Methylomagnum ishizawai: one gene and its partner. The protein of the gene in region 1 interacts with the protein of each later gene in a pairwise test. Links are inferred from orthologs where the notes say so. Each region holds a gene or a part of one and is shown on either strand. Other genes may lie near its edges.

Evidence for each region. Proteins that work in one complex are often made in the same cells at the same time.
Region 2: the proteins of K5658_RS18395 (region 1) and K5658_RS09185 interact in binary tests that used the Escherichia coli proteins (3 or more experiments, as listed by UniProt). The link is inferred for Methylomagnum ishizawai from one-to-one orthologs.

Annotation. Positions count from the first base shown.
Region 1 is NZ_AP019783.1:4,084,169-4,088,590, reverse strand. The notes cover bases 655-3,572. They hold K5658_RS18395 (chemotaxis protein CheA), read left to right. Parts: upstream 655-1,072; coding sequence 1,073-3,073; downstream 3,074-3,572. Other genes in these bases: K5658_RS18390 (chemotaxis protein CheW), read left to right, coding at 3,077-3,572; K5658_RS18400 (response regulator), read left to right, coding at 675-1,040. In the rest of the region: K5658_RS18405 (WD40 repeat domain-containing protein), read right to left, coding at 1-111; more of K5658_RS18390, read left to right, coding at 3,573-3,607; K5658_RS18385 (methyl-accepting chemotaxis protein), read left to right, coding at 3,629-4,422. UniProt on the Escherichia coli protein: Involved in the transmission of sensory signals from the chemoreceptors to the flagellar motors. CheA is autophosphorylated; it can transfer its phosphate group to either CheB or CheY.
Region 2 is NZ_AP019783.1:2,013,989-2,016,864, forward strand. It holds K5658_RS09185 (protein phosphatase CheZ), read left to right. Parts: upstream 1-1,000; coding sequence 1,001-1,753; downstream 1,754-2,876. Other genes in the region: K5658_RS09175 (RNA polymerase sigma factor FliA), read left to right, coding at 1-402; K5658_RS09180 (chemotaxis response regulator CheY), read left to right, coding at 612-986; K5658_RS09190 (chemotaxis protein CheA), read left to right, coding at 1,766-2,876.

The sequences.
Region 1 (4,422 bases):
CCCGGATTCGCCCTCGCGGTAGCGCAACACCCCGATGGCGATCAAAGCCACGAAGCCCAGGACGAAGATTCCGACCAGCAGCTTTTCGATGTAGGACAGCAGCGCGTTCATTGGATGGAATTATGTTTGTTGTATGCGGTGGCGGCGGCCCGCCCCGTGGGGCTGGGGCGGCGGGCGGCGCGGGCGGGGACGACCGCCCCGGCCTGCCGGGGACCGCGCCGATGAGGATTGTTATAGATTGTTCCCGGATTCCCCCAAGCGGGCCGGATGCGACCCCGTCCGGTTCGGTTCCCAAGGCCGCGATCCTGTGCTTGGACCTGGGAACCAGCCCGCCATAGTCCTAGATGCTAGCGAAACGCCCGATTGGCTGGCAAGCCGTTTTCCCCGGTCCCGGTGTCATTCCTGGGCTTGGCGTGGCCGGGGCCGCGCTTCTTCAAAAAGGATCGGCATCGACTACACTCTAACCCGTGACCTTCCATAACGTAGCAGTTGCGATACGGCTTGGGCTTCGGGCCGACAGTCCACCGTGGGCGCGGGGCTGCGGGTATCCGGTTGCCGGAGGCCGGATAGGGGAGGTCGCGCGGGTCTGCGATCCCGCGCTTGTCCTATGAATTCCCGGCGCGGTGCCGGGCCCGTCCTATGCCGCGCCACAGACCCCAATCAAGAGTGTAAAGATTATGCGGAGCATACTGACTGTGGATGATTCGGCCTCGATGCGGCAGATGGTGGTTTTCACGCTCAAGGGCGCGGGCTACGAGGTGGTCGAGGCCAGCGACGGCGTCGAGGCGCTGGGCAAGGCCAAGTCCCGCAAGGTGGATTTGGTGATCACCGACCTCAACATGCCCAACAAGGACGGCATCGCGCTGATCCGGGAATTGCGGGCGATGCCGGATTATAAGTTCACCCCGATCCTGATGCTGACCACCGAATCCGGCGACGCCAAGAAACAGGCGGGCAAGGCGGCCGGGGCGACCGGCTGGATCGTCAAGCCCTTCAATCCCGACCAGCTCCTCAAAACCGTCGGCAAGGTGTTGGGCTAGGCCCACGCCGACGCCCTTCCGGAGTATCCCCCATGGCCATCGACTTGGCTCAGTTTCATCAGGTCTTTTTCGAGGAAAGCCTCGAAGGACTGGCGATCATGGAGAGTGGCCTGCTGGGCCTCGGAACCGGCGGCGCCGATCCCGAGGCGATCAACGCCATCTTCCGGGCGGCCCATTCCATGAAGGGCGGCAGCGCCACTTTTGGCTTCACCGCAGTGGCGGATTTCGCCCATCACTTGGAAACCTTGCTGGACGAGATGCGCGAAGGGCGGCGGCCCGTGACCGCCCAGGCGGTCGAGGCGCTCTTGGGGGCGGTGGACTGCCTGCGCGATATGCTGGGGGCCAGCCAGTCCGGCCGGCCCGTGGACCGGGCGGCGGTGGCGATCCACCAAGCGGCCTTGGAGCGGTTGCTGGCGGACGGTGCGGTGGGCGCGACGGCCCCGGCCATCGACCGGGACGAGGGTTGGCAGATCGTTTTCAGCCCGCACCGCGACCTGTTCCGCAGCGGCAACGATCCGGTCCGGATTTTCCGCGAACTGGCCGGGTTGGGGCGTCTGGAAGTCGACGCCGAACTGGGGTTCCTGCCCAGCGCCGACGAACTGGATATCGAGGACTGCTATCTCGCCTGGGAACTCAAGCTATATGGCAAGGTGGCCCGCGCCGATATCGACGAAGCCTTCGCCTGGGTCGAGGACCACTGCGATTTGGCGGTGCGGCCCTTGGCGGAATTGGCGGCGCTGGCGGCGGTGCCGGTGCCGCCGGAAGCCGCGCCGGCCGCGGCGGTCCAACCCGCATCGGTCCCGCCGCCCGCGACCGCCGAGACCGGCACCAAAAACGTCGGCGGCGGTTCGATCCGGGTGGATACCGCCAAGATCGACCAATTGATCAACCTCTGCGGCGAATTGGTCATCACCCAATCCATGCTGGGCCTCCTGGGCGAAACCTTCACCATGGACCGGCTGGAGCAGTTGCAAAGCGGCCTGGCCCAACTCGAACGCCATACCCGCGCCCTGCAAGAGAGCGTGATGAATATCCGCATGTTGCCGATCAGCTTCGTGTTCAGCCGGATGCCGCGGCTGGTCCACGATATCAGCGGCAAGCTCGGGAAGCGCGTCGAACTCCGGCTGATGGGCGAACAGACCGAACTGGACAAGACCGTGATCGAGCAGATCGCCGACCCGCTCATGCACCTGGTGCGCAACTGCCTGGACCACGGCATCGAATCCCCCCACGAGCGCGTGGTGGCGGGCAAATCCGATACCGGCCTGATCCTGCTCAACGCCTACCACCGCGGCGGCAATATCGTCATCGAAGTGTCCGACGACGGGCGCGGCCTGGACGCGCCCCGGATTTTCGCCAAGGCGGTGGAGCGCGGCCTGTTGGAACCCCACGCCCATCCGCCGCCCGCCCAGCTCTACGATTTGATCTTCCATCCGGGCTTTTCCACGGCGGAGCAAGTGACCGAGGTGTCCGGGCGCGGGGTGGGCATGGACGTGGTGCGGCGCAATATCGAAGCCCTGGGCGGGCGCATCGAACTCAAGACCCAGCCTGGCCGGGGGTCCACCTTCTCCATCCACCTGCCCTTGACCCTGGCCATCCTGGACGGGCAGACCGTGGCCGTGGGCAAGGAAATCTATATCGCGCCCCTGGTGTCCATCATCGAATCGATCAGCCTCACCGAGGACAAGCTCAACACCTTCACCGGCAAGGGCGAGACCTTCCGCCTGCGCGGCGAATACCTGCCCATCATCCGCCTGCACGAAGTGTTCGGGGTCGAGGGCGGCCACGCCGTCAAGCTGACCGACGGGCTGTTGATGGTGGTGGAGGGTCAGGGCTTGAAATGCGGCCTGTTCGTGGACAACGTGCTGAGCCAGCAACAGGTCGTCATCAAATCGCTGGAGGAGAACTACCGGCGGGTCGAGGGTATTTCCGGCGCGACCATCCTGGGCGATGGTTCGGTGGCTTTGATCCTGGACATTCCGGGGCTGGTGCGGCTGGCCCGGCAGGAGCGTCCCGTGCAAACGAGGCATTGAACGATGGACGAACAGGCACACGCACAGGCGCAGGGCCGGCCGGTCGGCGGCCCGCAACATCTCACCTTCGTGCTGGGCGCGGAGGAATACGCGGTGGATATCCTGAGGGTCCGGGAAATCCGGGGCTGGGAGCCGGTCTCGCGGATTCCCAACGCGCCGGGCTATGAAAAAGGCGTCATCAACCTGCGGGGGGCCATCGTGCCGATCCTGGACCTCAGGCAACGCTTCGAGGTCGGGCAGCCGGTCTACACGCCCACCACGGTGGTGGTGATCCTGCAAACCCAGCAGGAGCGGGGCGACAAGATCATGGGCGTGGTGGTGGACGCCGTGGCCGATGTGGTCGATCTGCCGCGGGACGCGGTACAGCCCGCGCCGGATTTCGGCGGTGGCGTCGGGGCCGAATTCGTCAAGGGCATCGCTTCCCTCGATGGCCGCATGGTGGCCTTGCTCGATGTGGACAAGCTGTTGCGCCTGGAAGAGCGGCCCGTCCTGACCCAGGCCCAGGCCCAGGCCGAACTCTCGGCCCATCACTAGCCTCCGAGGAGGGGTAAACCCATGAAAACCAACCTGCCGGTCACCGATGTCGAGCGCCCCCTGGTCGAGGGCACCCTCATCGTCAGCAAAACCGATCCCAAGGGCGTCATCACCTACGCCAACGCCGAATTCATTGAAATCAGCGGCTTCACCGAACAGGAACTCCTGGGCCAGAGCCACAACATCGTGCGCCACCCTGACATGCCATCGGCGGTATTCCGGGAATTGTGGGACGCGCTTAAAGCGGGCAAGGCCTGGGTCGGCCTCCTCAAGAACCGCTGCAAGAACGGCGATTTCTACTGGGTGCGGGCCAATATCACGCCGTTGTGGGAAAGGAGCGAACTGGTCGGCTACCTGTCGGTGCGGACCCGGCCGGAACGCGCCGAGGTCGAGGTGGCCACCGAGCGCTACCGGCGTATGAACGCGGGCGAGACCCTCGAACCCCCTTTGATCCAGCGCTTGAACCCATTGCCCCGGCTGTCGATGCGCGCGCTCGGGTGGATGGCCGGGTTGCTGCTGTTGGCGGGGGCGTTCATACCGGCGGGGCTGTTGTGGGCGGGCGATGCCGCCGGTCCCGGCCTGCGCGGCCTGGGCGTGGGGGCGGCGTTGGCGTTGGCGCTTCCGGGCGGGGCTTTGCTGGCTTATATCCTTAAGCGGATCACGGTGTCCGTGGGGCATGTGGCCGAAAATCTCATGGAAATCGCCCAGGGCAATTTCACCAGCAAGCTGGAAGCCGAGGGCAACGATGAATGCGCCATGGCCATCAATGCCCTGCGCTGCACCCAGACCCGGCTCGGCTTCGATGTGGCCGAACT
Region 2 (2,876 bases), 2.1 Mb from region 1 along the record:
GGTCTCTCGATGGACAACTACCACGATATCCTGCGCGACGCGCAAAGCTGCCGGGTGTTCAGCATCGAGGAATTGACCGAATCGGGCGATGGCGCCTTGGAGGAATGCGCCGATCCCGCCGCTTCGCCACCCGAGGGTTTGGTGCGGGCCGGTTTCGCCGAAGCCTTGGCCGATGCCATTTCCGGCTTGCCCGAGCGGGAGCGTATGGTGGTGTCGCTGTACTACGAGGAAGAACTGAACCTCAAGGAGATCGGCGAGGTGTTGGGCGTGAGCGAGTCCCGCGTGTGCCAAATCCAGGGCCAGGCCATGTTGCGCCTGCGGGCGCGGATGCAGGGCTGGCTGGACGCCGAGCGGATGCCTGTGAAGCGGCGCGAGGCCAGGGGGCGGCGGTTGGGGGCTTGAGGGGTCTCCGGTCTCAAGGCTCCGGCCTCCCACCTCCCGCATCAAGCCTCCCAATTGTGTGCTAGCCTCATTGGCATAGATCGAATCCACAACGCCATCCCGACCGATGCCCACCCAGAGACAAGCTCCCAGGCCCCAGGCCGCCCCCGCCGGGGCGGGAAGCGTCGGCCCGAACCGTCAGACCGAGGTGAAAGACCTTGAATAAGAATATGAGAATCCTGATCGTGGACGATTTTTCCACTATGCGCAGGATCATCAAGAACCTCCTGCGCGAACTCGGCTTCAACAATACCGTGGAAGCCGACGACGGGCAGTCCGCCTGGCCCAAGCTCCTGGGCGGCGGCATCGATTTCCTCATCACCGATTGGAACATGCCCGGCATGAACGGCCTGGATTTGCTGCGCATGGTCCGGGCCGAGCCCAACCTCATGCATATCCCGGTGCTGATGGTGACGGCGGAAGCCAAGCGCGAGCAGATCATCGAAGCCGCCAAGGCCGGGGTGAACGGCTATGTCATCAAGCCTTTCACCGCCGCCACCCTCCAGGAAAAGATCGAAAAAATCTTCGAGCGCCTAGACGCTTGAACGGAAGTTAGCCCATGGCCAAGAAAAAGAACGCCGCTCCGCTTCCCGCCGACGCCGACCCGCGTATCGCCCAGGCGCTGGCCCTGGTCTCCGCCTTGGAGCGGGGCGACCAGATCGAGGCCGACCAAATCCTCGACGACATAGGCCGGGTCCGCGAAATGACCTTGTTCCAGGAAGTGGGACGCCTGACCCGTCAACTACACGACACCCTCGCCAGCTTCGCGGTGGACGACAAACTCGCCCATCTGACCGAGCGCGAAATCCCCGACGCCAAGGAGCGCCTCAACTATGTCATCGCCATGACCGAACAGGCGGCCAACACCACCCTCAACGCGGTGGAAACCCTGCTGCCCATGGCCGAAGCCCTGGCGGGCCAGGCCGGCGAACTGGGCGGCCAATGGCAGCGCTTCCGCCAGCGGGAAATGCCGTTCGAGGAATTCAAGCAGCTCAGCCTGGACCTGGCCGAGCATCTCGCGCAGTCCGGGCAGCAATTGGTGGCCATGCAAACCTTGTTGGGCGAAGTCTTGATGGCCCAGGGTTTCCAAGACCTCACCGGGCAGATCATCCGTCGGGTGATCCAGTTGGTTCAGGAGTTGGAATCCAATTTGGTGGACATGGTGCGCTTGTCCAGCCGCCGCTATCGCGCGGAAGGCGACGCACCGGAACCCGCCGTTCCCGCCTTGGGTCCTTGCGTGCCGGGGGTCGATGCCAACGCGGTGCATAGCCAGGACGATGTGGACGGTTTGTTGTCCAGCCTGGGGTTTTAAGGGAAAGCGGCCATGGCCATCGATCTCGACGACGAAATCGTCCAGGATTTCCTGGTGGAAGCCGGGGAGATATTGGAAAAGCTCAACGGGCAATTGGTCGAGCTGGAAAACACGCCCGACGACTACGATTTGCTCAACGCCATTTTCCGGGGTTTCCATACCATCAAGGGCGGGGCCGGTTTCTTGAACCTGGGCGTCCTGGTCGGGGTGTGCCACCGCGCCGAGGATGTGTTCAACGCCTTGCGCCAGGGCGAGCGGCGGGTCGATGCGGTTTTGATGGATGTGATCCTCGAAGTCCTCGACGTGGTCAATTCCATCTTCAAATACATCCGCAACGGCAAGGACCCGGAGCCGGTCGATCCCGATTTGCTGGACCGGCTGTCGCGTTTGCTGCAACCGCAGGCCGCGCCCGAACCCGCGCCAGCCCCGTCATCGCCGCCCGCGCCAGCCGTTGCCGCTCGGGTACAAACACCCGAACCCGTGGCGGCCCTTCCGGTCGCCTCCATGCCCAAGCCCAGCAATGTGGTGGAAGCCGATTTGTTCGCCATGCTGGAACCCGGCATCGTGGGCGAGGTTCCCGCCGCCGAACCGGTGGAACCCGCACCGGCCCAGACCCAGGCCGAACCCGACGAAATCACCGAGGAGGAATTCGAGCGGTTGTTGGATCAGCTGCATGGGGGGGCGAAGCGGTCCGGCCCGGCGGCTCCGCCCGCGATTCCCGCCGCCGAACCCGCGCTGCCCGTGGGCGATACGATTTCCGAGGACGAGTTCGAGGCTTTGCTCGATGATTTGCACGGCAAGGGCAAGCATGTCGGCGTTCCCGCGGACGCGCCGTCCCCGCCCCCTGCCCAGCCCGCCGCCGACCTGATCAGCGAGGACGAATTCGAGGCTTTGCTCGACAACCTGCATGGCAGGGGCCGGCATCTCGGCACCCCCCAAACCGAAGCGGCCAAGCCTTTGGAACCTCCGCCCGCTTTCCACGAGGCCGCCCACTTCGATCCCGCCAAGACGACGGCCAAGTCCACCGCCTCTCCCACCACCACCGCGGTGGAAACCACGGTGCGGGTCGATACCCAGCGCCTGGACGAGATCATGAACATGGTGGGCGAGCTGGTGCTGGTGC